One region of the Undibacterium sp. RuRC25W genome, then DNA from elsewhere that is predicted to be linked to it. Evidence: predicted binding sites of a transcription regulator. Region 1 holds the regulator's gene; each other region holds the start of a gene.
The links. The regulator sigma-54, encoded in region 1, starts transcription at its own class of promoters, with help from an activator protein. The targets are predictions, from matches to a motif close to TGGCANGNAANCTGCTTT.
Positions count from the first base shown of each region.

Region 1 (7,960 bases):
ATCGGTATTGCTGCGCTCGGTTTGTTCCCAGTGTTTATGCACAATCCGTATTACCTGCATCTTGCAGAAACGATCTTAATTTATGCAATCCTGTTGTTTGGTCTGGATATTGTGGTCGGTTATACCGGCCAGGTCTCCTTAGGACATGCGGGCTTGTTTGGTATTGGCTCGTACACGACTGGTGTTCTTTACCTCAAACTTGGCTTACCAATTCTGCTCGCGTTACCTGCGAGTATTGTGGTTGCTGCCGTTTTTGGTGCGGTAATGGCTCTGCCAGCATTGCGAGTTACTGGGCCATATCTGGCAATGGTGACGCTGGCGTTTGGTACTATCACACAGATTCTGATTAATGAGATGAGCTTTTTAACTGAGGGTCCAATGGGCATTCAGATTACGAAGCCGGGCTGGTTCGGTCAGAAGATGGATGAGACAACGTTCTTTTATTTGGTCGCGGTATTGATGGTAGTGGCGTTAATTGTTGTTCATCGTATATTGCGCTCGCATCTTGGTCGCGCGTTTCAGGCATTACGTGACAGCCCGATTGCATCGGATTGTATGGGCGTTTCGGTTTATCGCTACAAAGTATATGCCTTTGTAATCAGTGCAGCGTTAGCAGGTCTTGCAGGTAGTTTGTATGCCTATTCTGAACAATATATTTCTCCGAATACCTATAACTTTGAACTGACTATTTTGTTTTTGTTAGCAGTCATTATGGGTGGACGTAAGAGTCGCATCGGTTCTTTAATTGGCGCCTTTATTGTGGTGATGTTGCCATCGCTGTTGGCTGACATTGACTTGTTCCGCCAGATATCAACTGCAGCAGCGGTGATCGCAGTGATTGGCGCAGTGATCGCTTTAGTACAGAAGCGTAAAACAGCCCGAGAGATTGTCGTACCCGTGGTAGCAACGATAGGTATGGCATTGTTTTCCTATAAATTGGAAAATATTACCGATTGGCGTCTGACTATTTTTGGTCTGATGACCTTATTCGTTGTCTATTATTTGCAGGATGGTATTGTCGGTTTTGTGAGTGCCATGTTTGGTAAAGGTCCTCGTCATCTTATCGCTCAGTCAGGTGCGCAGGCTGTGGACGAATCGTTGGCAATTGCGAATGCGGGCGGTGAGCGCGTTGGCGTGTTGTTGAGTGCCCGCCAGTTGTTGATGCAGTTTGGTGGATTAAAAGCCCTGAATCATGTTGACCTGCAAATTGCCCAAGGTACGGTGCATGGATTGATCGGCCCGAATGGATCCGGTAAAAGCACAATGATGAATGTGTTGACCGGTATCTACAAACCAACTGACGGTGTGGTTGAGTTTGCTGGGCGGGTAATTTCAGGAACGACGCCATCAGCGATCGCTTTAGGCGGTGTTGCGCGGACTTTCCAGAACGTACAATTGTTTGGCGAAATGACTGCTACCGAAAACGTGTTGGTGGGTTTGCATAGTACTTTCCGTAGTAACGTTTTTGATGCCATGCTGCACACACCACGGTATCTGCGTGAAGAGCGTGCAGCACGTGAACGCGCTGCGAGCATTTTGCACTTTGTTGGTTTATCTGATCTGGCAAATGAAGAAGCCCGTAATCTGCCTTATGGTAAACAACGCTTGTTGGAAATTGGTCGTGCGCTGGGTTTAAATCCACAATTGTTATTGCTTGATGAGCCAGCCGCAGGATTGACTGCGCCTGACATCAAAGAGCTGATCGCGATCATTCGTAAAATTCGCGAACACGGCATCACGATTATTCTGATTGAGCATCATATGGATGTGGTGATGTCGCTATGCGACACCGTCACCGTACTCGATTTTGGTCAGAAAATTTGTGAGGGCAAGCCAGCCGCAGTTCAGGCTGATCCGAAAGTGATTGAGGCTTACCTTGGTGGAAGCGTCAGTGAAGAGCTGAGTGGCGCAGCCCATCCAGTGGCTACGGCGTAAGGAGAACCGCATGTTAGAGATTTCAAATTTACACGCCGCGTACGGTAAGGTGCAAGTATTGCACGGCATTTCTTTGTCCGTCCCAAAAGGCAAAGTGGTGACTCTGATTGGCTCAAATGGTGCAGGTAAAACGACGACCATGCGCGCTATTTCCGGTATGTTAAAACCGAAAGAGGGTACCGTTAATCTTGGAGGACAGGACATTACCGGACTCGATTCGCACAAAATTGCACGCGCTGGTCTGGCACATTCACCGGAAGGTCGACGGGTATTTGCAACCATGTCGGTCAAAGATAATTTATTGCTCGGCGCGTTCCCTCGTTTTACAGGATCGCGCAGTCGCGGCGATATTGATACGGATTTGCAAAAGGCGATGGAGTTATTTCCTCGCCTGCGTGAACGTCGCGATCAGCTCGCTGGCACCTTGTCTGGTGGTGAGCAGCAAATGCTGGCGATGGCACGTGCAGTCATGTTAAATCCTGAAGTGATTTTGCTCGATGAGCCATCGATGGGATTGGCGCCGATTTTAGTGGATGAAGTTTTCCGGATTATTCAGCGTCTAAAGCACGAAGGGATGACTATGTTGCTCGTAGAGCAGTTTGCAGCTGCTGCGTTGGCGGTTGCTGATTATGGTTATGTGCTTGAGAATGGGCGGATTTCTGTTCATGGGCCTGCGGCGAGTTTGCAGAACGATCCGGCGGTGAAGGCGGCGTATTTGGGGGGGAATGCGCAGCATTGATGTGCTGGCATTTTGTTGCGTATCTCGGCAGCCAATCACGTTTCTTTTCGCAAGGGTTTGCTGGGAAAAGCGAGCCAAAGAAACGCTCCGCAGACTTCGTTCTTCGAATGCAACACAGTGTGTAGGAACAATGTGCGCGTCACGTAAAACGGGAAAGTATCTAAATTCGCTTCGCTCAGACAAAGATACTTTCTGATCCGTTTTCCGTGAAGCACAAATTGCTTTATCTAAAGCGGATAAAGGTAATTGCACAATCAAAACTAGCTACGCTAAATGGAAAGCAGAAAACGCCCCTCTACTGCAAGCGCAATGGAGGGGCGGCTTTTGGATTAGGTATCAACGACCAACGTCACTTCACCGAAGCATTACCCCATCACCCCACTAACGAACGCAATGGGTGGGCGTATTTTGGCCATACTGGCGTGAAGAATTCCACTACCATATCGCGTGTGACTTCTGATAAGTCTGCAGGTGACCATCGTGGTTGATTGTCTTTGTCGACAACTAAAGCACGTACACCTTCTAAGACTTCGCCATGTTTGAAGCAGTGGCGCACCATCGTTCTTTCCATACGCAGGCAATCTGAGACTGACATACTGGCGCTGCGGCGCAATTGTTCTAACGTGACGCTCATCAGTAATGGCGAGCGTTTTGCCATTGTTGCGAGGGTCGTCTGGGCAAAGGTACTGTCGCTTGCTTTCAGGCGTTCAGTAATAACAGGAACGCTATCTCCAATGAACAATGCATCAATTTCTGCACGTTGCGCGGCGAGTTTGCTTTGTGCTGGGTCGACTTTTGACGCAAACGCACTAGCAAAATCGTGAATCGCTTTACGCCAATCAGTCGCATCGCTATTGCTCAAGAAATCCATCAAAGCAGGGATTTCAGTGGTTGGAACAAACACATCGGCCAGCCCAGCATAAAGGGCATCGGCAGCAACAATGATCTCTCCACTTAATCCAAGATAAGTGCCGATTTGGCCTGGTGTGCGGGATAAGAAATAACCACCACCGACATCTGGAAATAAACCGATATTTACCTCAGGCATCGCCATTTTTGTGCGCTCAGTAACGATGCGCACGCTAGTGTCAGGGCCTGCTTGAGCAATGCCCATGCCGCCGCCCATGACGACGCCGTTCATCAGCGCGATGTAAGGTTTTGGATAGAAATGAATTAAATGGTTTAATGCATATTCTTCGGTGAAAAAATCTTCTAATAGCGCGCTGTCACCCGTCGGCGTTGCTGTTCCGACGTCATAAAAAAAGCGAATATCACCTCCTGCACATAAAGCCTTTTCGCTACTACTCTGAATAAACACGGCACGGATGTGTTCATCTTCTCGCCACTGGAGCAAGCTAGCAGTCATCGCGCGTACCATGTCCAGAGATAATGAATTAAGGGCTTTGGGGCGGTCAAGCGTAATAAAACCGATATGATTTTTAACGGATGTCAGGACGTGTTCGCTCATAGGATTACCAATAAATTGATCGTGATGAAGCAATCATTTTATGCTTTGGTTGGCAAGACGTCACGTGCTTTCAACATCGCTAAACAAAGAGCTTGGTATAAACAAAAAAGGACGCCAGAAAGCGTCCTTTGTTTTGATGTCCCCGATTATTCAGGGGATGGAAATTATGCCGATGCCGGGTCTGGCATATGTTTTATTGCATCGTGCTGATGTTCCTGAATTTTGTCTTTATGCTTAATGACTTGACGGTCCAGTTTGTCGACCAGTGAATCAATGGCGGCATATAAATCATGCGCCAGACTTTCAACATGGATATCTTTTCCGCTGATGTGTAGATTGATATCGGCTTTGTGACGTTTTTCTTTTTCTCGGAGCTTGTCTACCGTCAGGATGACGGCAATATCAATGACTTGATCAAAGTGACGCCGTACCCGTTCTAGCTTGGTATGTACGTATTCGCGAATTGCAGGAGTTACTTCGACGTGATGTCCACTGATGGTGAGATTCATACTGTGCTCCTATAATAATGTTCCATACTATGATGATGCGCTCATTTCATCGGAAGTGTTTTGAGCTAAATCATATATAGCAATTTAAACCGTAAATACAAGGACAAACTTATAAAGATTTACGCATACTCACTGGAGGAATTTTCAAGGCTTCTCGGTATTTGGCGACGGTACGTCGGGCAATTACCATGCCCTGTTCACCCAGCATGTCTGCAATTTTACTGTCAGAGAGTGGGTTCTTCTGGTCTTCTGCTCCTATCAACTGCTTGATGAGTGCTCGTATCGCGGTGGACGATGCTTCTCCCCCAGTTTCCGTCGCGACATGGCTGCCGAAAAAGTACTTCAACTCAAACATGCCATGTGGGGTCAACATGTATTTTTGGGTCGTTACACGAGAAATTGTGCTTTCGTGTAGTCCTAGTGTATCAGCTATTTCGCGCAAAACAAGGGGGCGCATAGCAACTGCACCGTGCGTAAAAAAATTACGCTGCCTTTCTACTATCGCTTGCGCAACGCGCAATATGGTTTCAAAGCGTTGGCGCATATTTTTGATGAGCCAGCGTGCTTCCTGGAGTTGGGTGTTTAGACCATTTTCGCCGCGATGCTGACGCATCAGATTCGCGTACATGCTACTCACGCGCAGTTTGGGCATGACGTCCTGATTGAGTACGACTTGCCAGCCATTCGCCGTTTTTTTGACAATTACATCTGGGACGACATAGTCTGAACTACTTTTAGCAAATTCACTGCCTGGGCGTGGTTTGCATGTTCGGATGACAAGCTGTGCTTCACGTAAATCTTCATCATCACAATCAAAAATTTTCTTTAATTTAGTGAAGTCCCGTTGGGCAAATAAATTTAATTGATTTTCAACAATACTTAATGCCAAGCGACGCGTCACGAATGGGATATGAGGTAAACGTTTTATCTGCAATGCCAAACATTCTGCCGGACATCTTGCACCGACTCCGGCGGGGTCGAAACTTTGCACCATAGAGAGCGCAAATGATAATTCTTCTAGCTCAACAGTCAGTTCTATTGGCAGACTCGCATGAATTTCTTCTAATGTTTCGCTGAGATAACCATTATCATCAATGGCATCAATGATGAGTTCAACCAGCGCCAAATCACGCGGTTCGCGCAAATTGAGTCGCATTTGTTCTGATAAATGCTCACGCAGACCAATGTGCGCTGCTTCTAGCTGACGTTGACCGTCATCATCTTCGGCATTGTATTGGCCTGCTGGCGCATCATTGAAGCTCCAGTCTTCCTCGTTTGCGCTGACACTGTCATTCGTTGCAAATTCAGTGTCAGATTGTGAATCCTGCGACGTAGTGGTATTTGCTTGTAAATCTGGTATTTCCATGCCTGCATCAGGTGTTGTACTGGTGCTATTGATTGCGCCATCTGCCAATAGCCTGACTGCATTATCCATAGGATCATCGACCCGTTCCAAGAGTGGGTTCTCGATGAGTAGTGTTTCCAGTTCCTGATGTAACTCAAGGGTCGACAATTGCAATAACCGTATCGATTGTTGCAATTGTGGAGTGAGCGCCAGATGCTGGGAAGTGCGGAGTTGCAGGCTTTGTTTCATGATGCTTCCGTCACATCCGGAAATGTTCTCCCAGATACACCCGTCTGACCGATTCATTTTCAATGATGTCGTCAGGCTTGCCACTGGCTAATACTGCACCTTGATTGATGATATAGGCATGATCACAGATACCCAATGTTTCACGCACGTTGTGGTCAGTGATCAAAACGCCAATACCACGCTCTTTGAGAAAGCGTACGATACGCTGAATCTCAATGACCGCGATGGGATCAACGCCCGCAAATGGTTCATCTAACAGGACGAACCGCGGATTTGTTGCCAAAGCACGGGCAATTTCGACGCGTCGCCGCTCCCCCCCCGACAGAGATAAGGCAGGGTTGTCGCGGATTTTTTCGATTTGTAAATCTGCCAATAAGGCATCTAGTCGTTGTTGAATAACACCTTTAGATAAAAATTTGTTATTTTCATCTTTTTGTATCTCCAAAACCGCGCGGATGTTTTCTTCAACAGTGAGTTTTCTAAAAACTGAGGCTTCTTGCGGTAAGTAAGATAAACCTAAGACCGCACGTTCATGAATCGCCAGTCCAGAGGCGGGTATGCCGTCTATGGTAATACTTCCACCATCCGATGGGACGAGGCCAACAATCATGTAAAACGAGGTGGTTTTTCCCGCCCCGTTAGGGCCAAGCAAGCCAACAACTTCGCCGCTCTTCACGGTCAATGACACATCTCTGACAACCTGCCTCGCGCCGTAGCGTTTTTGCAGGCCTTTTACCACCAGCGTGCTGGTTTTTTCTGAGGTATTGGTTGGCATCTTATATTTCTTTGATATTTTATTTGTCGTTCTTTGGCTGAATAGTCAGACGGATTCTTCCACCGCCAGATACAGCAGTGCCATTGCTTGTATTCGAGCCAACAAAGACATCGTTTTTACTATCGTAAGAGAGATACTCGCCTTCTTGTTCGTCGGTGACCTTGCTACCTTCAAGGTAACGTACTTTGGCACGAGAGATGAATTTAATAAATTCTGTTTTTTCGTCATATTCGGCACGCTCAGCTTCACCCTCTACCCACAGGTCTGGCCCGCCGTCGCGTTTCTGGCGAAACCTGACCTTACCCCCAGCCTTAGCGTAGAGTTTTACGTTTTGAAAATCATCAGGGGTTTTGCTAGCAACAGCACGTTCCGCGCTGACGACCAAGGTCCCTTTGGTGATGTGCACATCACCAGAGCAAGTGGTGACATTGGTTTTGCCGTCACTGATCAGATGATCCGCTTCAATGACCATTTCTTTTTTGCTATCGGCTTTTTCGGCGTGTGCCGATAAAACTACCGAAGTGCAGAGGCCAAAAAATACTATCGAGCTCACAATCTGACGAGTAGAAATGAGAGTCAGGCGCATGGTTTACTTTCTAATTGGGTTTCTTGTCAGGTAAGTTCTCAATCAACACGTTTTTTTAAACGTGCGCGTACTTTGCTTAATAATTCCAGTTGCTGCGTTGAATTATTAGCGACCATACCAATTGCATGAGATTCTATACCGTGGGTAAATAATGTGACGGGATGATCCGAAGTAATTAAATCATCATCCGGGGTCAACATCAGATAATCTGTTTCTAAACGCATAAAATGTGAGTTGTCGCCCTCTGGGCGTTCAACGGTCACGTTGTCATACAGGCGCACTATATCGTGTTCGCGTTTCGGTAGGACTGTATTGGATTTCTGATCTACAACAGCCCGTGCTGCAATGATTGTG
Region 1 covers NZ_JBMPPD010000013.1:40,594-48,553, reverse strand. Annotated here, with positions in the region: gene ACO0KV_RS08095 (ABC transporter permease subunit) at 1-1,935, shown strand, start outside; gene ACO0KV_RS08090 (ABC transporter ATP-binding protein) at 1,946-2,674, shown strand; gene ACO0KV_RS08085 (enoyl-CoA hydratase/isomerase family protein) at 3,048-4,142, opposite strand; gene hpf (ribosome hibernation-promoting factor, HPF/YfiA family) at 4,307-4,651, opposite strand; gene ACO0KV_RS08075 (RNA polymerase factor sigma-54) at 4,761-6,245, opposite strand; gene lptB (LPS export ABC transporter ATP-binding protein) at 6,256-7,020, opposite strand; gene lptA (lipopolysaccharide transport periplasmic protein LptA) at 7,040-7,606, opposite strand; gene lptC (LPS export ABC transporter periplasmic protein LptC) at 7,645-7,960, opposite strand, start outside.

Region 2 (7,960 bases), on a different contig from region 1:
ACGGCGGTGATTCAGCCATTCGTCATCGCTGGAAAAATTGCCAAGGTCACCGACGAACAGGCCCTCTCCTGGCTGGAGCAAAATCTCATGGTATGGACCGTCGTTATCAAACCGTGGATCCTTGTTCAACATCGGGTAGAACAATAATTGATGACCGTGACGAAGTAACTTAGGTTCTTTCTCAGGTTCTTTCTTCGTTTTTTCCTCAGTTTTTGCTCCTTATGGCACCCAAGGCTGATACCGCAACGGATTGCACCACAGTGGCATCGCTTCAATGATAATGAACTTTTAATAAGTTTCATCTGTCACAGTGACATATCACTCAGGGAGTTTAACGATGACAGCAATGACAGTCAGTCCTGTACCGCCCATATCGCAACGGTTATTTGTCATTTTACTCATGTTGTCGGTACATGCTTTGCTGTGGTTTGCGTGGCAGTCGCAGATCAAATTCGGGTTGTTGCGCGAAACACCAACAACGTATCTGCAATTGCTACAATTACCTCGACAAGAGCCCGAGCCGCCGCACCCGAAGCTAGAAAAAAGTCCAACGCAACAAGATAAACCAAACACGCATCCTGTGGTGTCGCGCAAACAAGCAAATGTTGCCTCCCCCACAACCAAGACGATCACCGTCACGTCAAACGCACCGACCATCGCGATTCCAAATAACGCGAATACGCCGATCACCAGCAGCGAACCTGAACCAGCAATACATCTTGATCTTGATGCATTGCGCGCCTCAGCGCTGGCAATGGATAAACAGCGACGCCCAGGTGAAATTGAAAAAATGCAGAATGAACTGAGACGCGATGAGCGTATTGAAACGCGTCTGGGTGAAGGCGTTAAAAAAGCGCAGGCCAAAGATTGCCGACAAGCCTATTCTGGGTTAGGTTTGTTGGCACTGATTCCATTGGCAGCCAGTGCCATAAGCGATAAGGTTTGTAAGTGGTGAACCTGTGGCTACCTCAGTTATAATGCCCGCTTCGCACATCCACACAGTCAACAGACTTAATCAGCTGAGCGTTACTATCAGAACCGTGCTCGTGCGGCCTTCCTTATTTTTTACCGGATAATCCATGAAAAAAATTTCCTATTTGTTCGCTGCGATGATGTTTGCAGCAATCGGCTCAGGTATTGCTCCTGTGACCTCAGGTATCGCTCACGCGGATGAAGCTGCCGACAAAGCGAAACAAACCACTGTCCGTGCGGAAATGGGCAAACCATTATCAGAAATTCAAGACCTGCTTGATAAAAAACAATATCCGCAAGCATCAGAAAAAATTAATGCTCTGAAGGCCTTTGAAAATAAAACACCTTACGAACTCTTCGTGATTGATCGTATGTACGCTGTTGTAGCATCTGGAACGAGTAATACCGATCAGTTAGCAATTGCTTTCGAAGGGATGATTAAATCTGAGTTCCTCAAAGACAATGAGAAACAGCGTTTGATCGAAGGTTTAGCGGGTACCTATTTCAATGAAAAAAAATATGACTCCGCTATTATCTGGGCTAAGCGCTTTTTAGAAAAAGACAGCGCCAACGCCTCGATGCATAATTTGTTATCCCGAGCGTATTACCTCAAAAACGATTTCCCGAATGCGATTACGGAACTCAAAGGTATTGTGGCCGAAGATCAGGCAGCAAAACGCGCGCCAACCGAAGAAACCTTGCGTTTGCTGGGAAGCAGCTATCAACAGATCAAAGATACCGCGGGTTACACCTCGCTATTGACATTGATGATCACCTACCACCCAAGCAAAGAATACTGGGGTGATCTACTCTACCGCGTTGAGCATAAACCAGGGTTCTCCGATCGCCTGCGTCTGGACCTGTATCGTTTGATGCTCACAACGAACAATATGGACGATCCAGGACAATATGTAGAAATGGCAGAACTGGCGTTGTTGGCTGGCTTACCGACAGAAGCAAAAGCAGTGGTTGATGCTGGCTATGCCGCTAACGTGCTGGGTGCAGGCAAAGAAGCTGCGAAACATAAACAATTACGTGACCGTGTTAATAAACAAGCGGCTGACGACGTTAAATCATTGGACGCTGGCGAAACCGCCGCAAAAAATGCAAAAACAGGCGTTGGCTTGGTCAATATTGGTTATAACTACGTTGTTAACAGTCAATTTGAAAAAGGTATCGCGCTGATCGATCAAGGTATCGCTAAAGGCGGACTGAAATCTGCTGACGAAGCAAAACTGCATTTAGGCCTCGCCTATCTCAAAGCGGGTAATCGTGATAAAGCAGCGGAAGCATTCGGTACCATTCAAGGCACGGATGGCGCCGCGGATATCGCCTCGCTGTGGTTGAAGTTCAAGCCACTGGAAGCGCCAGTAGCAAAATAAGTTCTTCTATCTGAAGTCTGAAAAGCGTGCCAGGATATTTTCTGCCACGCTTTTTTTGCGCTCTGCATTCTCAAGCAATCCACAACTGATTGCTTGCGCTAGTGTGCCTTAAATGTTACTTCATCTTAAAGACTGGCTTTGTCGTGATGTTGTTGGCAGGGACAAAAAAAGAGCGGTTTAGCAATGACGCTAAACCGCTCATAAAATCAGCACCGTGCGCTCTATACACGTACTGAGGATACTAGCTTTGCTACATCAAACCTTTCTGCAACCTCCCGCTCAATTAAGAGTGGTATGCAGATTCACCATGGCTGGTGATGTCTAAGCCTTCACGTTCTTCATCTTCTGGTACACGCAAGCCGATGACGATATCAACCAGTTTGAAGGCGATAACGGATACCACTGCGGACCAGAGGACTGTTGTACCAACGGCAATCGCCTGTACTTTGACTTGATCAAAGATCACATATGGATCAGCAGACATTTTGTTAGCAACATAGTCCATGATGCCTTGGCCACCCAACGCTGGTGCAGCGAACACACCGGTTGCCAACGCACCGAAGATACCACCAACGCCGTGTACGCCGAAGACGTCCAGAGAATCATCCGCACCGATGAGGCGTTTCAGACCATTGACACCCCACAAGCAGATCACACCTACCAGCAAGCCGATGACTAATGCACCCATTGGACCCACGAAACCACATGCTGGCGTAATCGCAACCAAACCAGCAACAGCACCAGAAGCGCCACCTAACATGGATGGTTTGCCTTTAGACATCCATTCACCGAACACCCAGGATACCGTTGCTGCAGCTGTTGCCAACAACGTATTGACGAATGCCAGTGCTGCGATATCGCCTGCTTCTAATGCTGAACCAGCATTGAAACCAAACCAGCCCACCCACAACAACGAAGCACCAATCATTGTCATTGTCAGAGAGTGTGGTGCCATGGATTCTTTACCGTAGCCAACACGCTTACCAATCATGATCGCGCCAACCAGACCGGCAACCGCTGCATTGATATGCACAACAGTACCACCAGCGAAATCAAGTGCACCTTTTTGTTGCAGGAAACCACCTTTAACCAACTCAGCTGCCGCAGTTGCTGCATCTTTAATGGCGTCAGGACCAGTCCAGAACCAGACCATGTGTGCAATCGGCAGGTAGCTGAATGTGAACCACAACACGACGAATGCCAGTACTGCGCTGAATTTTGCACGTTCAGCAAACGCGCCGATGATCAGACCGCAAGTAATCGCTGCAAACGTTGCCTGGAAAGCGACATAAACAAACTCAGGAATCACAACACCTTTGCTGAATGTTGCAGCGGTCGCGAATGTACCTTTAACTGGATCCCAGATACCTTTGAGGAACACACGATCAAAACCACCAATGAAAGAGTTACCTTCAGTGAATGCCAAGGAGTAGCCATAGAGGCACCACAGAACAATGATCACAGCAAAGATCATGAACACTTGCATCAGGATGGACAGCATGTTTTTGGAGCGGACCAAACCACCGTAGAACAATGCCAGACCTGGAATCGTCATCAGGATCACTAACAGCGTGGAAACCAGCATCCATGCAGTATCACCCTTGTTAGCAACGACCGCTGGTGCAGATGCTGCTGACGCGTCTGCAGCGGCGGCAGGTGCGGAAGCAGTTGCTGCATCAGAAGCCGCAGCAGGTGCAACGACTGGCGCTGGGGTAGCAGTTGCTGCTGGTGCTGAAGCGGTGACTGCGGATGCCGCAGTGGCGTCAGCTTTTGCTGGTGCATCGTCCGCCAATGCGACGGACGTAAAACCTACTGAAGCAAGCAAGGCACCTGCTACCAGCATATTTTTAAATATATTTTTCATATGAATTCCCTAATGAATCAATCAGAGTGCGTCAGAGTGCGTCGTTGCCGGTTTCGCCGGTACGGATACGCACAACCTGTTGCAAGTCATAGACAAAAATCTTTCCATCACCAATTTTGCCGGTACGGGCTGCATTTTCGATCGCTTCAATAGCACGATCAACAATCGCATCATCCACAGCGGCTTCGATTTTAGTTTTTGGCAAGAAATCAACGACATATTCAGCACCGCGATACAACTCGGTATGACCTTTTTGGCGGCCAAAACCTTTGACTTCGGTCACGGTGATGCCCTGTACTCCCATTTCCGATAAGGCTTCACGCACTTCATCGAGTTTGAAAGGTTTGATAATCGCTGTAATGAGTTTCATACTATCCTCGGTCTTCAGAAAGTTTTAACGGCCGTCAAGACCAGACTTGTCTTGCCAGTGAATTTACCCGCTGGTGTTACATACAGAGAACTATTAGCATTCGTACCGATCGCCGCTAAAGTGAAAGCAACGCCAACAAATTCTTTAGTTACGCCAACTTTCCAGTCAGTGTACGAGTACGCAGAGTTATTTTTAACCATCTGACGACCAGCATGCAACACCAATGTGTACGCTTCTGTCAACTCGACATTCGCGCCCAAATCAAGGTAGCCGCTGTTTTTACTGTTTGCATTACCGAACAGGTTTGTCACAGAACTGGAGTATTTTGCATAGAAAGGACCTGTACCGACCTGACCGTAGATCTCAGTGGTGTTTGCGTTAACTAAACCAGCGACATTACCCAGACCATTGGAAGGATAAACATAGCTCAGAACACCAACGTCATACGTCACGTCTTTAGTGATTTCGCCGCGCTTACCTGCGTACAAATCCCACTCAACATCGCCACCGCCGCCTGCATCTTTTGTCCATTTAATGGAAGACAACCAGGTACCAGCGTAAAAGCCTGTTGGATTATTTGTGTAGTCCGCACCGCCTTGCAATGCTGGATCCAGACGAGTCTGAGAAATGCCACGATAGCGATAGTCGCTCGCAACACCAACATTAAAACTAACTTCATTGTCTGGTTTTGCGTCTTCAGCATGTACAAATCCAGTCATGAGCGTTGAGGCCACTGCAACAGCAAGTAAAGCTTTCTTCATTTTGCTTCCCCTTAAAGGTTTGAACATTATTAATAATTAAGAAACTGCCTTGAACTCACTTCGTCAACCGCTGATACACAAAGCCAGAAGATCATCCGTGACCCTGCGGGAAATGAACTCATTGAACTTGATAGAGCTCTTCGCTTTTGTATAAGCAGGAGTTGTGCCAGGTGTCTTGGGAACAATACACAACTGAATTTTTCTTAATTTTTTGTCTCTAATTATGATCCTATCGCCCTGCGGTGACCGCTTTGTTACGCCTTGTCATATCTCTGTTGTGAAGAGAGGCGCTAAGACCATGGGCAGCTCTCTAGCTTTAGGTTATGATTTCCTTTTAGTCAAAACTACACTACCCAACTGGTCTGAACGAACAGTCGATTTGCACCAATTTGCAGCAAACGTTTTAATGTAATCTGATAGTAAAAAAATCGCACCATAAATGTGCGTAGCCGTCAATAACCAGGACAACACACCATGAACAAGCAAAATTTTTTCGACGACATGCAGGCAAAAATTAGCCAGGCACTGGAAAACTCACCAGCAAAAGACATAGAAAAAAATGTCAAAGCAATGATGACCCAGGGATTCTCTAAACTAGATCTGGTCACACGTGAAGAGTTTGATATTCAGGCACAAGTGTTAGCCAAGACCCGTGCCAAGCTGGAAGCACTAGAAGCGCGTGTGGCAGCATTAGAAACACAGATCCCACCAAAGTAAGCGGGGTATCCTCAGTTTTTTCTCTTTTTCTTAACCTTGGTGCATCCGATCTGCTGGATGCACACCAGTACGTCATCCTTACCCGTTTGGTGACGGGTTACAGTCGTATTCATCAAATTATTCACGGCGACTGGACTGATTTAAAAGACAAAGTGGTATTTGATGCGTCGCCCCTCCGTTCTGCTGGGGTTAATTCCGTATGGGCGTGAGAGCTTTTTAGCATAAAGGAAAAATGTGAGTCTTGCCGTCTTAAAAAGCCGTGCATTGGCCGGCATGCATGCGCCACAAGTGACTGTTGAAGTGCATCTGGCGAATGGTCTACCAGCTTTTGCCATCGTTGGTTTGCCGGAAACTGAAGTCAAAGAATCCAAAGACCGGGTCCGCGCAGCCATACAAAACGCGCGTTTTGAGTTCCCGGCTAAGCGAATTACGGTCAATCTGGCGCCGGCAGATCTACCCAAAGAATCAGGCAGATTCGACTTGCCGATTGCCCTCGGCATCCTCGCTGCTTCAGGCCAAATCCCCGGCGAAATGCTGGAACACTATGAATTCGCAGGTGAACTCTCGTTATCAGGTGAGTTACGGCCGATTCGCGGTGCCCTGGCAATGACCTTTGCAATTTGCCAGAGTCAGCGCGATACAAGGCCGGAACGCAAACGTGCCTTTATCTTACCGAGCGCCAATGCGCACGAAGCGGCATTAGTCAGCGATGCGACGATTTACCCAGCAGATTCATTGCTCCAAGTTTGCACTCACTTTGCCGCAATCTCCGGTGACGATAAGCTATCCCGTCATCGCCCCGTTGAGACTAAGCAGGCAGCAATCTACCCCGACTTCAGCGAGGTGAAGGGACAGTTACAAGCCAAGCGGGCACTCGAAGTTGCCGCTGCTGGGTCTCATTCCGTATTAATGGTCGGTCCACCCGGCACAGGTAAATCCATGCTGGCAGCGCGCTTTGCGGGTATTTTGCCCACCATGACCGATCAGGAAGCGTTGGAATCAGCTGCCGTGCAATCACTGACAGCAGGCTTCTCGATTGACAAGTGGAAGATACGGCCGTACCGCGCCCCCCATCACACAGCCTCTGCAGTCGCGCTGGTGGGTGGGGGCGGTAACCCACGCCCCGGAGAAATCTCTCTCGCGCATCGGGGGGTGCTATTTTTAGATGAACTCCCAGAATTTGACCGTAAAGTCTTAGAAGTCTTACGCGAACCGCTGGAATCGGGTCACATTACGATTTCGCGCGCGGCACGTCAGGCCGACTTTCCGGCACGATTTCAGCTCGTTGCCGCGATGAATCCTTGTCCTTGTGGCTATGTCGGCCACAGTAATGGCAAATGTCGTTGCACGCCTGAGACCATCAATCGCTATCAGGACAAAATTTCCGGCCCCTTACTGGATCGTATCGATCTGCAAATTCAGGTTGCCGCCCTGCCGCATGCCGACTTGCTCAGGCAAGCCGACGGCGAAACCAGCGCCAGCATCCACGCACGGGTTGAAGCGGCATTTGAGCGCCAGCAGAAACGACAAGGAAAAGCCAACAACTTACTCAGCACCAGCGAAATTGATGCTTTATGCCAACCGGATTCCGCCGCACAACAGCTTCTCACCCAAGCCATCACCAAGTTTGCCTGGTCTGCACGCGCATATCACCGGGTATTAAAAGTAGCGAGAACCATCGCCGACCTCGCCGCTGCAGAGACCATTAGCACACCCCATGTCGCGGAAGCCATCCAGTACAGACGGGCACTGAGGGAGCATTAAGCCACCTTCATGGCGGGTGTCGTCACCTGGACTTCCCCAAGTTAAGTAGACGTTTCATCACGTTGAAACAAATTTGGGGATGACCTGCCCTTCCTGGATCTGGTACGGTAACTATGTAGCATCTGCCATT
Region 2 covers NZ_JBMPPD010000010.1:3,290-11,249, reverse strand. Annotated here, with positions in the region: gene ACO0KV_RS06525 (DUF2288 domain-containing protein) at 1-147, shown strand, start outside; gene ACO0KV_RS06520 (hypothetical protein) at 338-955, shown strand; gene ACO0KV_RS06515 (tetratricopeptide repeat protein) at 1,080-2,354, shown strand; gene ACO0KV_RS06510 (ammonium transporter) at 2,638-4,218, opposite strand; gene ACO0KV_RS06505 (P-II family nitrogen regulator) at 4,250-4,588, opposite strand; gene ACO0KV_RS06500 (TorF family putative porin) at 4,603-5,349, opposite strand; gene ACO0KV_RS06495 (accessory factor UbiK family protein) at 5,824-6,066, shown strand; gene ACO0KV_RS06490 (YifB family Mg chelatase-like AAA ATPase) at 6,301-7,830, shown strand.
Region 2: the regulator sigma-54 is predicted to act here: its motif matches at 5,501-5,518, upstream of ACO0KV_RS06500 (TorF family putative porin).

Region 3 (7,960 bases), on a different contig from region 1:
TTCTGGATCACTACCATGCTCAGGATAGTTAGCGATGCCGATACTAGCTGACAGCTTCACACTTTGATGTGTTAAGGTAAAGCTTTGAGAAAATGCACCAAGAACTAAGTCACTAAAATAACTTGCCGCTTCAATACTTTCACCTGGGGCGACGTCAGTCAATACGATAACGAATTGATCTCCACTTAACCGCCCTAGTAAATCACTGGGACGTAAGAATTTTTTCAGTCGCTCAGACACTTGTTTTAAAACAGAATCAGCAACAATATGTCCAAAGGAGTCAATAAAACGTTTGAACCTATTAATGTCGATCACTAAGATCGAAAATGAACTCAAATCTACATCGCAACGCGCTATTAAGCCTGACAAGGTTGTCACTAAGCCATATCGATTTAAGCAGCCAGTGACGCTGTCATAGTTAGCGGCATAAAAAAGTTGCTCGTCTTTTTTCTTACGCTCACTAATATCTAGGATCTGCATCATGCAGTAAAGGCGACCCTGTTCAATATATGGCGATGCAGTGACTTCAAGTGAAACAAAAACACCACTCTGATGTCGCAAGATGAAGCTATCAACCATAGGATATCCGCGCTTGCCTAATGAGAAATCCTGGAAATACGTCTCCACGTCGTGCCTGTTTACGCCGAGCAGACGACCCGCAACATACTCCCCGACCAAAGCTGTCGCCTTTGGATACCCCAATAGCTGCGCCCCAGCTTCGTTTATTACATGGATATATCCCTGAAGATCAAGAATTACAAATCCTGAGCTAAGACTATTTATTGCATGAACATAACGTTGACGATTTTTTTCTTGCACTGCATAAATAAGACATAATATTGATACTGTTTTAACTAAGACAGAGAATACAAACCAGTATTGAATATTGAGCGGTACAAGATCAAATGCGTTTAACACATTAAAAAAACCGCGCACAATCAGTACATACCCCAGCCACCGATAATTATTCTGATAACTGACAAGCCGATAACCAGACCACAGTAGTGCACATCCAAGCGCAAGAGCCGTAAAAGATGCGATCAGCTTATCGCTATAAATCCAGAGTGTCGACGTCAATATGGCAAAACATGATGATGCCATCCATACTCGATGTCGATTTTTACGATCATTATTCCCAATAAAACATTCCGTACCAATTGAAAATCCAACGATACTCAGCGTAAGTAGCAACGCCAATATGATCTGTTGAATCCATCCTGCCTTACCAAATAAGCTAATGGCAATCCCTGCACTCATCGATGCCTGACCATAAGCCCAAGAAAAAGCGTACCAATTTTGCCGATTTTTGAACCAAGGAAAAATGAGAACGATGATCAGAAGAATATCAACCGCAAGAGAAAAAATGACATATAACTGAAGATCCATGTTGCTCACTTTTCTGCATGTACGTCAGTCGATATCCTTACTATCGGCCATGCGTATTAAAAATTTCATTCGTATCTAAATAAATGTAACAGCTAAGACAGATTTATTTTGAATTTATTTATCACTCGTGTCCGGCTAACCATCGAATCAATTCAATTGGTTAGCGGTGAGTGCAGCTTAAGACATGTACTCATTGATCAAAAAGGCCCATGAAATCTCAGTGTTATCAAAAAACGGGCACCGATAAAATCGGTAATAAAGTGTACAACGAAGCTTTCAATTGCAATTCCTTTTTAACAATGGTGATCAGTACATAAGTCGAGATGAAGCAACAGATTTGCGTCTTTACGGCGTTCTCGTTGTTACCCCAAAATACTCACTACGCAAATGCTGCCTGATCCATTTGAAGAACAATTAACCGGAGATTATCGCAAATGGTCAATGTCAATTTCAAATCGCGGACGCTCCTAACATCACCAAAACCCTCGCCAGTATTGGCTTTACTTGCTTTTCCTATCAATTTTACCGGACAGTAGTAATAATATCTACCTAGTAGAACGCAGCAAAAAGGCGCAGCACTAATGTAGTAATGCGCCTTAAGAAGGATAATCATCTACAAATCCTTTGCCTGCAGAATGCGCCAACAAATTTTTTTGTCGTCAATGTCTGCAGCCAGCGATTGATATAGAGTTTGCATGCGAACAGATGCCAGGCATGACAGTTTCAATTACCGGGGTGATACTCGCGCTCTAAATTTTTCTTAATATCCTTAGGATAAAATAAGACATCTTTAAACTGTCCTCGACTATACATTTCAGCCTGATCATTAAAATGTTTAGACTCCGGATGACTATTATTGCCACCAGCTAGTATCGACTTTGCTTTCAGGTGCGGTCCGAACTCGACAACGGCGACGAAGCTATTGCCACGGTCGCCGTAGATGCGCTTGTTCTTTTGCTCCGCTACCATGCCGAATGCAGCGAGGGAACCCCAATTGGCTGAGGTAAATGCCACTGGATAACTTGGTTTGTTGTCATCGTATTCCTGGTGAATATCGGCACTGAGGCGTTGAAAACGGTTGATGTCGCCCCATGGTGTTTTCCAAGTACCAAAATCTGCATTGAGTTTATCACTGGCGCGTAAGAGCGATAGCAAGCGTTCGTGTGGATTGATGTGATCACGGATGTAATTCAATACGGGCATATGTGCCGCACGCGCTTTCTCTGCGCTACTTTTTACCATATCTTGTGCCCAGTAGATTGCTAATGAAGTCGGCACTGAATCAATTGCGAAACGTAGGTTCCACGATCGCAATAGGGCGATTTGTTCTGTCAACTTTTCTTTTAGGCGTATATCGTCGCTGCCCATATATGCAGCAAGCAATGCGGGAATCATCGGTTCGAATGCGGTGAGATAACTATCGTAAGCTTTACGAATCAATCCCTCTATCGTGAGCGCATTGGTGCCTTCCAATACCTGCACGGCATGGATGCCACGTGCGTTCTCTGGTAGTGCCCACATGTATTGCGGATAGTCTTTTTCGTGCGGGCTGCTGGAATGGGGATCATCCACAGCGCCAGAAGCAGTAAATGGCCAATTATTCGTATTTTGTATCCATCCTTTTGCTGGATTGAATAAATGGATAGTGTCTTTTATTTCATGTAAGCCCTGCCATTCGGTAGCGGAAGTCGTGCCGTCGACCGGTGTTCTCCAATCAAATTTCGGGTCTCGCTTCGGAATAAAATTGCCGTGAAAATAAGCGATATTCCCTTGGTCATCAGCATAAACCGTATTATTGGACGAATTCGTACGTAACTGCATGACGTCGTAAAAGCGTTGATAGTCATTGGCTTTGGTGCGGCCATAAGATTGCATCAACGCTTTTAAGGGTTCTTCCATCATTTTCACAGTCACCCATTTGCCATCTTGAGCACGAATAACTGGTCCATGATGTGTGAAAAACGTCTGAATAGTTTTGCTAGCCATGCCATTTACTGTCTTGTAGGGAATGGTTATCGGTACTACTTTCACAGCCCGTTGCTCATTGTCATATTGATAGAAAAATTGACCGTCTTTCTCTGTGATGGTTTCCAGATATTCATCGATCACATCGCCACCACCGGAAGTATGCATCCAGCCCAGATGTTGGTTAAACCCTTGGTAGACAAAAAATTGTCCCCAGGTCACCGCGCCATAGGCATTGAGACCTTGTTGACTAACAACATGCACTTCCGGACGGAAATAAAATGAAGTGTGTGGATTAATCAGTAATAAGGAGTGGCCATTTGCAGTTAATCTTGGTGCAATAGCAAAACCGTTTGAACCTTGAGGTTCAGCATCAAAGCCATTATCTGCAACTGCGATGACATTGGCTGTATCTGGGGCGTAAAATTTTTCTAAATTATGAAGATTAATATCTTCGATGTCGCCACCAATACTCCCTTCACTAAACGTCAGCGCCATCCAGGGTTCGAAGTGGGTAAATAACTTCGGTGTAATTTCAGGATGTTTATAGAGAAAATAATTTAGGCCATCCGCAAAGGACACCATCAATTTTTTCAACCACGGTGGACTTTGTTCGTATTTCTCTTTCATTGCGGCTGGCTGAATGTACATTTTCATACGCAGGTCGCGCCATATGTCTTTTTCGCCTTCGACTTCAGCTAAGCGGCCCATGGCATTGATGTAATTGAGTTCGATACGATTGAAGTCATCTTCTGCTTGTGCATATAAAAGACCAAATACGGCATCTGCATCAGATTGACCAAACACATGTGGTATTCCCCATTTATCACGCAAAATCTTGACGCGCTTTGCAGTCGCTTGCCAGCGTGCCCGTTCTAATTTTTGTTCATGGCGCGGCACCCCAGCATCTGTTGCAGCCACGGCGTTGGACAAAGCATAAAGACTGCTCACACACGCTAAGACAACTTGCTTCGCTGTTGGGTATAGACGCATCGGGATACTCCTGAGATTATTTGCCAACGTGATCCGCCTTTTCTTTCGCACGTCTCAAGTTGCGTTTTGTTTTAGCTTTTGATTTCATGGGCGCGATATCGTGCATCTTGTTTTACCCACTTATCGGCCGTTAAAGGAAATACGAAAATCCATTAAAGCAGCAGACACTGACCTTAGAACGCGAAAACAACGACAATTACTTTATGCATCGTTACAAAAAATCACCTATATACTTGCACCAAAATATGCCGAAAACTGCGACATTTAAGTGCAAATGTGAAATATCTCAAGGTAAATTTTAATTTTCATCAATAAAATCAATAGCTTAAAATACCGCACCAAAGTGGCGTGATTATTGCTTTATTGAGGCATTCTACGTTATAACCGCGCTAAATTGGGGAGATTGAACAATGGACGGAATGAGAAACGGCATCGACACACTATTCGTATTGCTCGGTGCAATCATGATTTTGGCGATGCACGCTGGGTTCGCTTTTCTTGAACTGGGAACGGTCAGGCGCAAGAATCAAGTCAATGCACTCGTAAAAATACTGGTCGATTTTGCAATTTCGACCCTTGCCTACTTTTTCGTGGGCTATGGGGTTGCGTACGGCGTTGATTTTTTTGCTTCGGCCGATGTGCTTGCAAATAAAAATGGCTATGAATTGGTCAAATTCTTCTTCTTGCTGACCTTTGCAGCCGCCGTCCCAGCAATCATCTCAGGAGGTATCGCCGAGCGGGCAAAGTTTTACCCGCAATTGGTTGCCACTGCACTTCTAGTCGGTTTCATCTACCCTCTTTACGAAGGAATCGCATGGAACCATCGATTCGGCATCCAAGGCTGGCTCAACGCGACTTTCTCTGCAGAATTCCATGATTTTGCCGGATCGGTCGTCGTACATGCAGTGGGTGGTTGGGTGGCATTGCCTGCAGTGCTGCTGCTCGGCGCGCGTACCGGTCGCTACAAGAAAGACGGCGCGATCGCGGCGCATCCACCTTCGTCGATTCCCTTTCTCGCGTTGGGCGCCTGGATACTAACCGTAGGCTGGTTCGGCTTCAACGTCATGAGTGCGCAATCGCTTGAAAAAATGAATGGCCTCGTCGCAATCAACTCCCTCATGGCCATGGTAGGCGGCACTCTGGTCGCGCTGTTACTCGGCAAGAACGATCCCGGTTATGTGTACAACGGACCGTTGGCAGGGCTGGTTGCAGTGTGCGCCGGATCGGATGTCATGCATCCAATCGGCGCACTCGTGACCGGAGGCGTCGCCGGCGCCATCTTCGTCCTGATATTCGCGCAAACTCAAAACAAATGGAAGATTGACGATGTCCTTGGCGTCTGGCCTCTGCATGGCCTGTGCGGCGCATGGGGAGGATTGGCAGCAGGTATCTTCGGGTTGAAAGCGCTGGGCGGGGCAGGCGGGATTTCTTTTATGTCTCAGTTGCTCGGCACTGCGCTGGGTATCATTATCGCGCTCACGGGGGGCTTTATCATCTACGGCGCGCTGAAATTAGTATTTGGCATACGTCTTAGCCAGGAAGAGGAATTCCAAGGTGCCGACCTATCCATCCATCATATATCCTCGACACCTGAACGGGATTCGAACTGGTAGCGAAAACATAGGCTCTGTCGCAATAATATTGAGAAGAGTGTGGCTAAGTAAAACGAAGGCCTTTGATGCGATCGGTAGTTGTTGCTGAATATGCTGAATATGCTGAATATGCTGAATATGCTGAGCAGCAAGGGCTTACGTTTTCCGCTGGAAGTAATGTTGGTTTGCAGACGATGGTATGCCACTTATTCTTTGAGTTAGACCATATTGATGCGCTGGCGGGACCATTCCGTCCAGCGTAAGAATGGATGCAACCGTCTGCTAGAAATCTGATTTGATTTCGATAACGCGGTAGTCCCGATCCAATCCCCATTCAACCCAATCAGAACCAAAGAGCTCAACTGGATGTTGAGTTCTTTCACTACCATTGCCACATGCCAACGAATCGGCCGCACAGTACTTGTCGCATCCCCAACATAAGCGTTCTGGATTTTTAGGATGGATTGGAAATTTTTTAGTCATCAGAGTGACGAGTAATACCTAAAACCTTCATATGCAATTTCCGCCTCTTCTAACAAACCAAACATTGGATTTTTGACTTTTTCTGCTTTTACATGGTTGTCACTACGCATTCGATATTTTTTGCAACAACGAGCGATTAGAAGGATGTGCGTTTAATTGCCAACTTAATTTTCTCAAGAAATTCACCATCGACAGTACCCAGTTCGCCGCTTCGCGCCAAAATCCGTCCCTGTTCATCTAATAAAATAATCACACTGGTATGATTAAATTCGCCACTATCCATTTGCCGATATTGAATATTGAGCGTTGCTGCCAATTGCCGTACCGATGCTATATCGGTGCGTGCAATTTTCCATTGTTTCGCGTCCAAATTTTTATTTTTAGCAATGGATTCTAAGGTTGGGAGATCGTCACGTACAGGATCAAAGGTGACCAACAAGGTCGATATTTTTTTCTGCTCGTCTGTTGATAATTTCTCTTCAAGCAATTGAATAGTATCGATCAACATGGGGCATACAAATTCACAAGAATTGTAGAACATACTGATCAACGTTACCTTACCGGAATGTGCGGAAAACTTAAATTTTGAACCCTGCTGATCCTCTAATATGATTGGAAGTTGATACACAGAATCGCTGGGGAGATTGCGATTTTCTACTTCTACGTTAACTTTTTTGGTACTAACATCTGCCGCCCATAATGCAGTGCTTGCCAACATTAAAAAGCTAGGTATCAAAATTTTTCTGACGATGTTCGAACCAATTAATCTTTTCATTTTTTACTTTTATTTTTTTGAATTTGCATTTCAGTATTCACATCACGTGCGCATCGGAAGCCAAGATTGGCGGTGGTACTTGCCCCCGTCAATGACGATAACAATGCTACGCGCATGAGAATGGCGTAATTTTCTTTATTCTGCAGACTAATTGCACCAGCACCACAAAATTTCAACTTATCGGGATCACCTTGATTACGACTGTCGGCACTCAATAGCAAGGCATTAAAATCGCTCACCCACTCCCAAATCACGCCATGCATGTGAGCGACGCCATAATAATTTGGTACGCTATTGATTTGATTAGACGTTGCATCAGAGGGCGCCGAATACCAGGAAAGGATACGTGCACGCCATTGTGGGTCACTACGAGCATCAGCACGATGCTCATCAGCAGCAGCAACCAATTCCCACTCATACCAACTGGGTAATCGTGCATGCTCTGAAGCGCAGAATGCTTGAGCTGCAAACCAACTGACATTCGTGACCGCCCTCTCCTTCTGCAAACCAGCCCCTATATCTTCTGCGTTCGCCCATGCTTGTAAATAACTACTTTCGGCAAAAATGGTAGGAATTTTATCGCGCTGCCATTTTGGATTTTTTTGAACAAATGCCAGAAATTCAGCGTTCGTTACGGGGGTGCTTCTCATATAAAAATCGCTGACTTTTGCGCTATCTTTCAATTCTGAGCCAGACAACACGCTGAAAAACGTGTTGCCCTGTATCGCCACATAATCAGCGGACTGCACAGAAAATGATAAGAGTA
Region 3 covers NZ_JBMPPD010000011.1:28,240-36,199, forward strand. Annotated here, with positions in the region: gene ACO0KV_RS07085 (putative bifunctional diguanylate cyclase/phosphodiesterase) at 1-1,257, opposite strand, end outside; partial or broken gene ACO0KV_RS07090 (IS4 family transposase) at 1,616-1,800, opposite strand; gene ACO0KV_RS07095 (penicillin acylase family protein) at 2,110-4,344, opposite strand; gene ACO0KV_RS07100 (ammonium transporter) at 4,755-5,957, shown strand; gene ACO0KV_RS07105 (hypothetical protein) at 6,023-6,199, shown strand; gene ACO0KV_RS07110 (DUF3079 domain-containing protein) at 6,219-6,419, opposite strand; gene ACO0KV_RS07115 (SCO family protein) at 6,556-7,194, opposite strand; gene ACO0KV_RS07120 (formylglycine-generating enzyme family protein) at 7,191-7,960, opposite strand, start outside.
Region 3: the regulator sigma-54 is predicted to act here: its motif matches at 4,689-4,706, upstream of ACO0KV_RS07100 (ammonium transporter).

Region 4 (7,960 bases), on a different contig from region 1:
CTGCAGTGGCAATATCACGACCGCTTCCACCACCTATCTGATGACCAAGCACCCCGCCAAGTATGCCACCGACGATTGCTCCACCGACATTGTTGTGGGATGGTTCATTCGTCTGCTGACGCTCGGTCCAGCATCGCTGCGCTGACGCACCATAGACGGCATGTACTGAGGTGACTTGCGCCTGAAAAATATCTTCATCCGGACGACGTCGATATTCATACGCCGGGCCTGTTTGCTGTGGTGCTTCGTTGTCGTAGTGATCGCGATCATTGACTGGTCTTAATGAGGAGATCCGGTCATTCATACCCATGGAACTCAGCGAGGGATAATTCCCCTTTTGGAGAATCATGCATTTACCACCAAAACCTGCGTTGTCGCATATTTCCCATCGGCCATTCTCAACAATGATCGAAGAGGCTTTATCATTAAAACCATACCGATTCAGATCGCCAACTTCGTGGGCGGTTGAAAAAGTGCGTCCACGCCATCCGTTATTTTCGTAAAGTATGATCTGCGCCATCGCTTGTGCTGACAATGTCAGGGTAGCGGCCACAATGGCCGATTTGAAAAGTAGGTTCATCGCCTTCTCCAAAGAATATTTTATTAATGACAGAACAAATCATGGGGCGTAACGTTATTACGCAACATTCCTAGACATTCTGGGACTTGTTGGTAGGAAATTCAGTACGGTGAAACACATAAGACATTTGATCAGACGTTTGTTTTCAACTGAAATTCTATAAAACATCAATTCCCAGAATTTTCTTTGGCTAGCAAACATCTTGGAGGGCATGGTCTTTGTTTGTATCATTTATAAAAATGAAAATCAAACTAACAGCAGCCCGCTTTATCAGCGTGACATTTTTGCATCTGATATGACATGATAAGCCCAAAGGTATAACATGGTCTCTACAATATAAGTTAATTTAATTGTAGCTTTTCAAATCAACACCGAAAAATAGTTAAGCATCGAGGTACGGTTTCCGATGAGGACTTCTTAAGGTGATGGGAGCAAAATTGTTTGTAGAGGTCTATTGCCTTAATGATAAACATCACACAGTGTGAGTGAGTGTTCGGCTAAAAAGGAGGTATTGACATGATTACTATAAATTTAAATTATCCAGGTACTTCTCATACCAATAATTGATTCAAATTGAGAGACGTTTATCATTTCAATAAAAGTTAGTAGCGTGATCAGACACGCCATTGACCATTGCTGTAGACTTCTTCGTCACCAAAGCGGACAGACTTGGTGACTGCAAATACATCGACATGATGTCTGCCTTCGCCGCGCTTAATATGAGGTTTTGCGTAGCTACCGTGTTTAGAACCTAATGATAAATGAATGCCGCACATCCGCTCATAGGTGCCGATATCACGCACAGTCCTGTCTTTGCTGAAGGCGCGATTCATGCCAAGACCTACTTCACGGACCCACACTACGCCATCATCAGCACGAATATTTGCTAGTACTTGGTCAAATTCCGGTGTCGAGTCCTCTGTGCCGATTACCTGACCTTTCTCTACGATGAGTGTGATCGGCTTTTCCGGTTTGTTAATGCTAAAGGTGGTATCACCAAACACGAATACACGCACCTTTCCGTAGACGTCTTCCAGGTTCACGGATTCTGTAAATACTTCGCCGATCGGAAACTGACCACCGATGTTTTTCATATCGCTATAGTCGCCAACATTGAGTTTTGCTGATTCAAACTGACCGCTAAAAATTAATTCAGCACCATCACTATCGATAACGCCGTGGCTTGCCATATCAATTTTTTCTTTTAGCTTACGTCCGACAACTCGGTAGTAATGCGGGTCATAGGCGAGGGCATCAATGTAATAATCGATTTCATCACCTTCCATGCGCCCTAGGTGCGGATGTTCGATGACTTTCAAGCCTTGTTTAAACAACTCCACGCGTAGTCGATAGGCTTCCAGACGGAAGTTGGTTGACTGGACTAACACTGCCAGATCACCGCTTTGTAGTGTTGCGAGTGTCTGCAATATGTCTGCAGGGGCTGTGCTGTCAAAATCAATGCATAAAGCGTTTGGAAGACATTGCCGGTATGCTGCACTTAAGATACATGCCAGTTCGCATTGTTCATCGTAGACCAGGACTGCTTTATGCTCATCAGTGTGCTTAAAAGCATGTTCCAGAACATTGTTTAAATGCAGATGACTGGTCGTAACGCGGGATTCAAAACGGATACTGTTGGCTGGCATGGTTTGCTTCATAAAAATAAAATGATTGCTATTGCTAATATCTGCAGTCGTTTCAATCAGTTGTGATTGTGTGGGCAATTGGCATATCTTGCGTGGCCGAAAGCCTGCTTGCAGAGGTGCATTTTAACAGAGGTCATCGATGTCACCACCCGACCGTAGGTGATAATAGAATGAATGTAAGATGACGTTCATATTGTGTTAATGCAAGCGTTTCACCGAAGGGGAGAGTTCTTTAAGGTTGTTCCCCGCAGGATCATTTTGCGAGAAAATGAGTGTCTGGTGATCGTAAAGCCGATAATCTCCGTTCTGAAAGCGGTATCTGTTGATTTTAGTCATAGCAATGTCATATTTTTTTGATATGATGTTTTTCACCTGCTGTACATACAACTGATATGTATGACGGCAGCGAGGTGCGTTTTGTCTGCGATGAGCGGACAAGCCACCGATCTCATACCAATGCGGAACTGGGTAACCAGCTTCCGCATTGATCTTTTCTGTTCCCCCCAAAAAAAAATGACTGATGGACGCTTGCACCGGAATTGTGCGCTGCAAATAAACTCCTCATTTTGATTCATTGTTTTTGATGATGACGTGTTTTAGCATCTATTCTTTGCTCCTTTTTGCACATCTTTGTTCCTCTTTTATTTTCTATACCCTCAGTATTAGTGCGCCGTATCACCTGTTGAGATTGGTCATAGGTGGTGACGTCTAGGCTGGCACGTTTACTGCTATCTCCCTGATGAAGCTCGTAGTCTTTTCGTATTTAACCATCATCAGGAGAAATCATGACACGTCGCACCGTTTTAAAAGCCACTGCGTTGGCCGCAATGACCTTGGCAGCCACAGGTTGGATGTCGCAAGCATTTGCTGCGGACACTATCAAGGTCGGTATCTTGCATTCGTTGTCCGGTACCATGGCCATCTCAGAAACATCCTTAAAAGACGTCGCATTGATGACGATTGATGAAATCAATGCGCATGGTGGTGTGCTTGGTAAAAAGCTCGAACCGGTGGTCGTTGATCCGGCCTCCAACTGGCCGCTGTTCGCTGAAAAAGCCCGTCAATTGGTTTCTCAGGATAAAGTTTCTGTAGTGTTTGGTTGCTGGACTTCGGTGTCCCGTAAATCCGTACTACCCGTCTTTAAAGAATTGAATAGTCTGCTGTTTTACCCAGTGCAGTACGAAGGCGAAGAGCTGGAGAAAAACGTGTTTTACACTGGTGCGGCACCAAACCAACAAGCGATTCCGGCAACTGAATACCTGATGTCCAAAGAAGGTGGCGGCGCGAAACGTTTTGTGTTGTTGGGAACAGATTATGTCTATCCACGTACTACCAACAAAATTCTGCGCGCATTCCTGCATAGTAAAGGTGTAAAAGACAGTGATATCGATGAAGTCTACACACCATTTGGTCATTCTGATTATCAGACCATCGTCGCCAATATCAAAAAATTTGCAGCAGGGGGTAAAACTGCCGTTATTTCCACCATCAATGGTGACTCCAATGTGCCGTTCTATAAAGAGTTGGGTAATGCTGGCTTAAAAGCGACCGATGTGCCAGTTGTGGCTTTCTCGGTGGGTGAAGAGGAATTACGTGGTGTCGATACCAAGCCATTGGTAGGTCACCTTGCCGCATGGAATTACTTTGAGTCCGTTAAAAGTCCAGTCAATACCGAATTCATCAAAAAATGGAAAGCCTACGCTGCTGCAAAGAAATTGCCCAATGCAGCTACGGTCGTGACGAATGATCCGATGGAAGCGACGTATGTTGGTATCTATATGTGGAAGCAAGCGGTAGAAAAAGCGAAGTCGACAGATACCGACAAAGTGATTGCCGCGATGGGTGGTCAGACCTTTAAAGCGCCATCTGGCTTTGAACTCATGATGGATGCAACGAATCATCATCTGCACAAACCAGTCATGATCGGTGAAATCAAAGCGGATGGACAATTTAGCGTCGTCTACAAAACCAAAGAAACAATTCGTGCTCAACCTTGGAGCCCGTACATCCAGGGTAACGAAGGTAAGCAAAAATTGTAATCTGACGCGTCTGTTTCAGACGTCTTGATGTGTGTTGTGATGTGCATCGGGATGTATGTTCGGATGCCGTGGGGCGATTAACGCGGTAAGGTGTTAATCGCTGTCGGCATCGTCTTGGCACCGTCTTTACTTGAGTTGCATCACATCCCCGGCAGTATCCTTTGGCTCTCTCTATGAACATCAAAAAAATCCGTCACATAGTGCTTGGCATATTGCTTGGCTTTGGACTTTGTTGTGTTGCGCAGGCGACGATAGCGCCGCAACTATTGCAAGAGCTTGCGGGAGATGATCCGGATACACGCATCGTCGCCGTTAATGCGATTGCAGCCCTCGCCAACGTCGAGGCGGCACGGGTACTCAATGCGTTAAAGAATGAAAATGTGTACGTCAAAGATCAGGCGGTGTTCATCGTGGAGGGTGACGCCGCCATTGATCTGCGCACCGGAAAAATATCGACCCTGCCTGATGGTGCTGATGCCTTAACTATCAATAATCGCTTACGGGGTGCCCTCGATAGTGCCTTGTCGGGTATGAAATTATTTTCTACAGACCGGACTGTCCGCATGGCGGCCGTCCATGATTTACAACAGCAAGCCACTGCTGAACAATTGCCTTTGCTCGAGCGTGCGGATGCGCAGGAGAGCGACCCTCAAATCAAAGCACAATTACAACTGCTGATTGCTAGCGCCAATCTGCAATCTCCTGATCCTGTCGCACGTAAAGCCGCTGTCCACAGTCTGGCAGAGACAACAAACGCGAGTCTGAAACCTATTCTCGAATCCATGCTTCGGCAGAATTCGGATGGCAGCTACATGGAACCCGATGAAAGTATCCGGATTGAAGTCGTCTCAACGCTACACGCGTTAAATGGCAGACTGGCGCGTACTGAGTTTGTCGGCAATTTATTTTATGGCGTTTCGTTAGGCAGTGTGTTGTTGTTAGCTGCGTTGGGATTGGCGATTACCTTTGGTCTGATGGGTATCATCAATATGGCCCATGGTGAATTACTCATGATCGGTGCTTATACAACGTATGGATGCCAACTGTTATTCAGACATTTTTTTCCGCAAGCAATTGATGGCTATTTATTGCTGGCGATCCCAGCGGCGTTCTTTGTATCTGGATTGGTCGGTATCATCTTGGAACGTACCGTCATTCGTTGGTTATATGGTCGTCCATTAGAGACGTTGTTGTGTACATGGGGAATTAGTCTGATCCTGATGCAAACTGTGCGTTCTATTTTTGGTGCGCAAAATGTGGAGGTTGCGAATCCATCGTGGATGTCCGGTGGGGTTACGGTATTGGGATCACTAGTTTTGTCGTATAACCGTATTGCGATTATTTTCTTTTCATTGCTGGTCGTTGGTGCAGTCTGGCTGATTCTGAATAAAACCCGTCTTGGTTTATTTGTCCGCGCAGCGATGCAAAACCGCCGAATGGCTGATTGCGTCGGGGTAGCGACGGGTAAGATTGATATGCTCACGTTTGGCCTTGGTTCAGGGATTGCGGGGCTTGGCGGAGTTGCGTTATCGCAGCTTGGTAACGTTGGTCCTGATCTTGGGCAAAGCTATATCGTCGATTCGTTTATGGTGGTGGTGCTGGGCGGTGTAGGACAGTTGGCGGGTACCTTGCTGGCGGCCTTTGGCCTGGGTGAAATCAATAAATTTATGGAGCCCGTTGCTGGTGCTGTTATGGCAAAAATTGTGATCCTCGTCATGATTATTATTTTCATACAACGACGTCCGCAAGGCTTATTTGCACTCAAAGGAAGGAGTGTCGAATGATGCGCCATTTATTTCCACGGACGACCTGGATGGCGATCGGTATTCTTGCCGCTATCACAGCGTTATTACCGATTCTGAATCTGACTTTCCCTGAGGGACACACCTTACATGTATCGGGTTACCTGATGGGCGTTGTCGCAAAATTCATGTGTTATGCGTTGGCTGCACTGGCGCTGGATTTGGTGTGGGGTTATACCGGTATTTTATCGCTGGGCCACGGGGTGTTTTTTGCTCTTGGAGCGTATGCGCATGGCATGTATCTGATGCGGGCGATTGGTCACGATGGTGTTTATCAAAGTGACTTACCTGATTTTATGGTGTTTCTCGATTGGAAAACGTATCCGTGGTATTGGGCGATGACAGACAATTTCTGGTATTGCATGGCGTTGGTGATATTGGTGCCGGGATTGTTAGCATTTATTTTCGGTTTCTTTGCCTTCAGATCGCGGATTAAAGGCGTGTATTTTTCTATCATCACGCAGGCAATGACTTACGCGTTTATGCTACTGTTTTTCAGAAACGATACGGGTTTTGGTGGCAATAATGGCTTTACGGATTTCAAGCGCCTACTAGGATTTAACTTGACTGCGGCGTCGACGAAGGCGGTCTTGTTTTTGGTGACCTTAACGTTTTTGTTAGGGGCATTGATGTTGTGCCGCTGGATCGTCACGTCTAAGCTGGGACGGGTGCTGCAAGGCGTGCGCGATTCTGAATCACGCTTGATGTTTATTGGTTATAACCCATTGTGGTTTAAGTTATTCGTCTGGACCTTGTCTGCCGTGTTGTGCAGTGTCGCCGGTGCCTTGTATGTGCCACAAGTGGGAATCATCAATCCATCTGAAATGTCGCCTGGCAATTCAATTGAAATGGTGATCTGGGCGGCGGTGGGTGGACGTGGTACCTTGCTTGGCCCGATCCTGGGTGCGTTTGCTGTCAATGGGCTTAAAAGCTGGTTCACTGCGGCGTTTCCAGATTTGTGGTTGTTTGCGCTAGGATTATTGTTCATTCTGGTGACCCTGTTTATGCAGCAAGGCATTCTAGGCGTGCTGGCAAAATTAAAAAAATCCCGGGAGGTCGCATGAATTATGTGATGAGTGGTGTTCTGCGTCCCGGTCAGCAATATGAAGGGGCAACCGGAGATCAGGGTGTTTCTTACCAACGGTTGAAGCCGGAAGGTGTCGATACGACCCACGGTGCGATCTTGTATCTGGAAGACATCGTCGTTTCATTTGATGGTTTTAAAGCGATTAACCATTTAAATCTGGATATTTCAGTCGGTGAGTTGCGCTGCATTATTGGTCCTAATGGCGCTGGTAAAACAACGATGATGGACGTCATCACTGGTAAGACTCGACCATCCTCTGGGACTGCATTCTTTGGTCAAACGATGGATTTGACCAAAATGAATGAGGTTGAGATCGCCCATGCTGGCATCGGACGTAAATTTCAACGGCCGACGGTGTTTGAGCAACATACGGTATTCGACAATCTGGAGCTGGCCATGAAAATGAATAAGTCCGTTATGACGACCTTATTCGCCAGACTTACAAGCACACAAAAAGATAAAATCGCTACCGTTCTGGCGCTGATCCGTTTGCATGATCAGGATTCGCGCCTTGCCGGGCTCTTATCGCATGGACAAAAACAATGGCTTGAAATCGGCATGTTGCTCATTCAGGAGCCGCAACTAATTTTGCTTGATGAACCCGTGGCTGGGATGTCGGATGCCGAAACGGTCAGAACAGCAGAGCTGCTCAATGAATTACGGGGCAAACATTCCATCATGGTCGTTGAGCATGATATGGGTTTCGTCACAGAGATAGCACAGCAAGGGAAGGTCACCGTACTACACGAAGGCTCGGTATTAGCGCAAGGCACGATGCAAGAGGTTCAGGCAGATGAGCGGGTGAT
Region 4 covers NZ_JBMPPD010000023.1:4,851-12,810, forward strand. Annotated here, with positions in the region: gene ACO0KV_RS11660 (beta/gamma crystallin-related protein) at 1-580, opposite strand, end outside; gene ACO0KV_RS11665 (hypothetical protein) at 1,195-2,304, opposite strand; gene ACO0KV_RS11670 (hypothetical protein) at 2,425-2,778, opposite strand; gene urtA (urea ABC transporter substrate-binding protein) at 3,012-4,265, shown strand; gene urtB (urea ABC transporter permease subunit UrtB) at 4,439-6,049, shown strand; gene urtC (urea ABC transporter permease subunit UrtC) at 6,046-7,131, shown strand; gene urtD (urea ABC transporter ATP-binding protein UrtD) at 7,128-7,960, shown strand, end outside.
Region 4: the regulator sigma-54 is predicted to act here: its motif matches at 2,941-2,958, upstream of urtA (urea ABC transporter substrate-binding protein).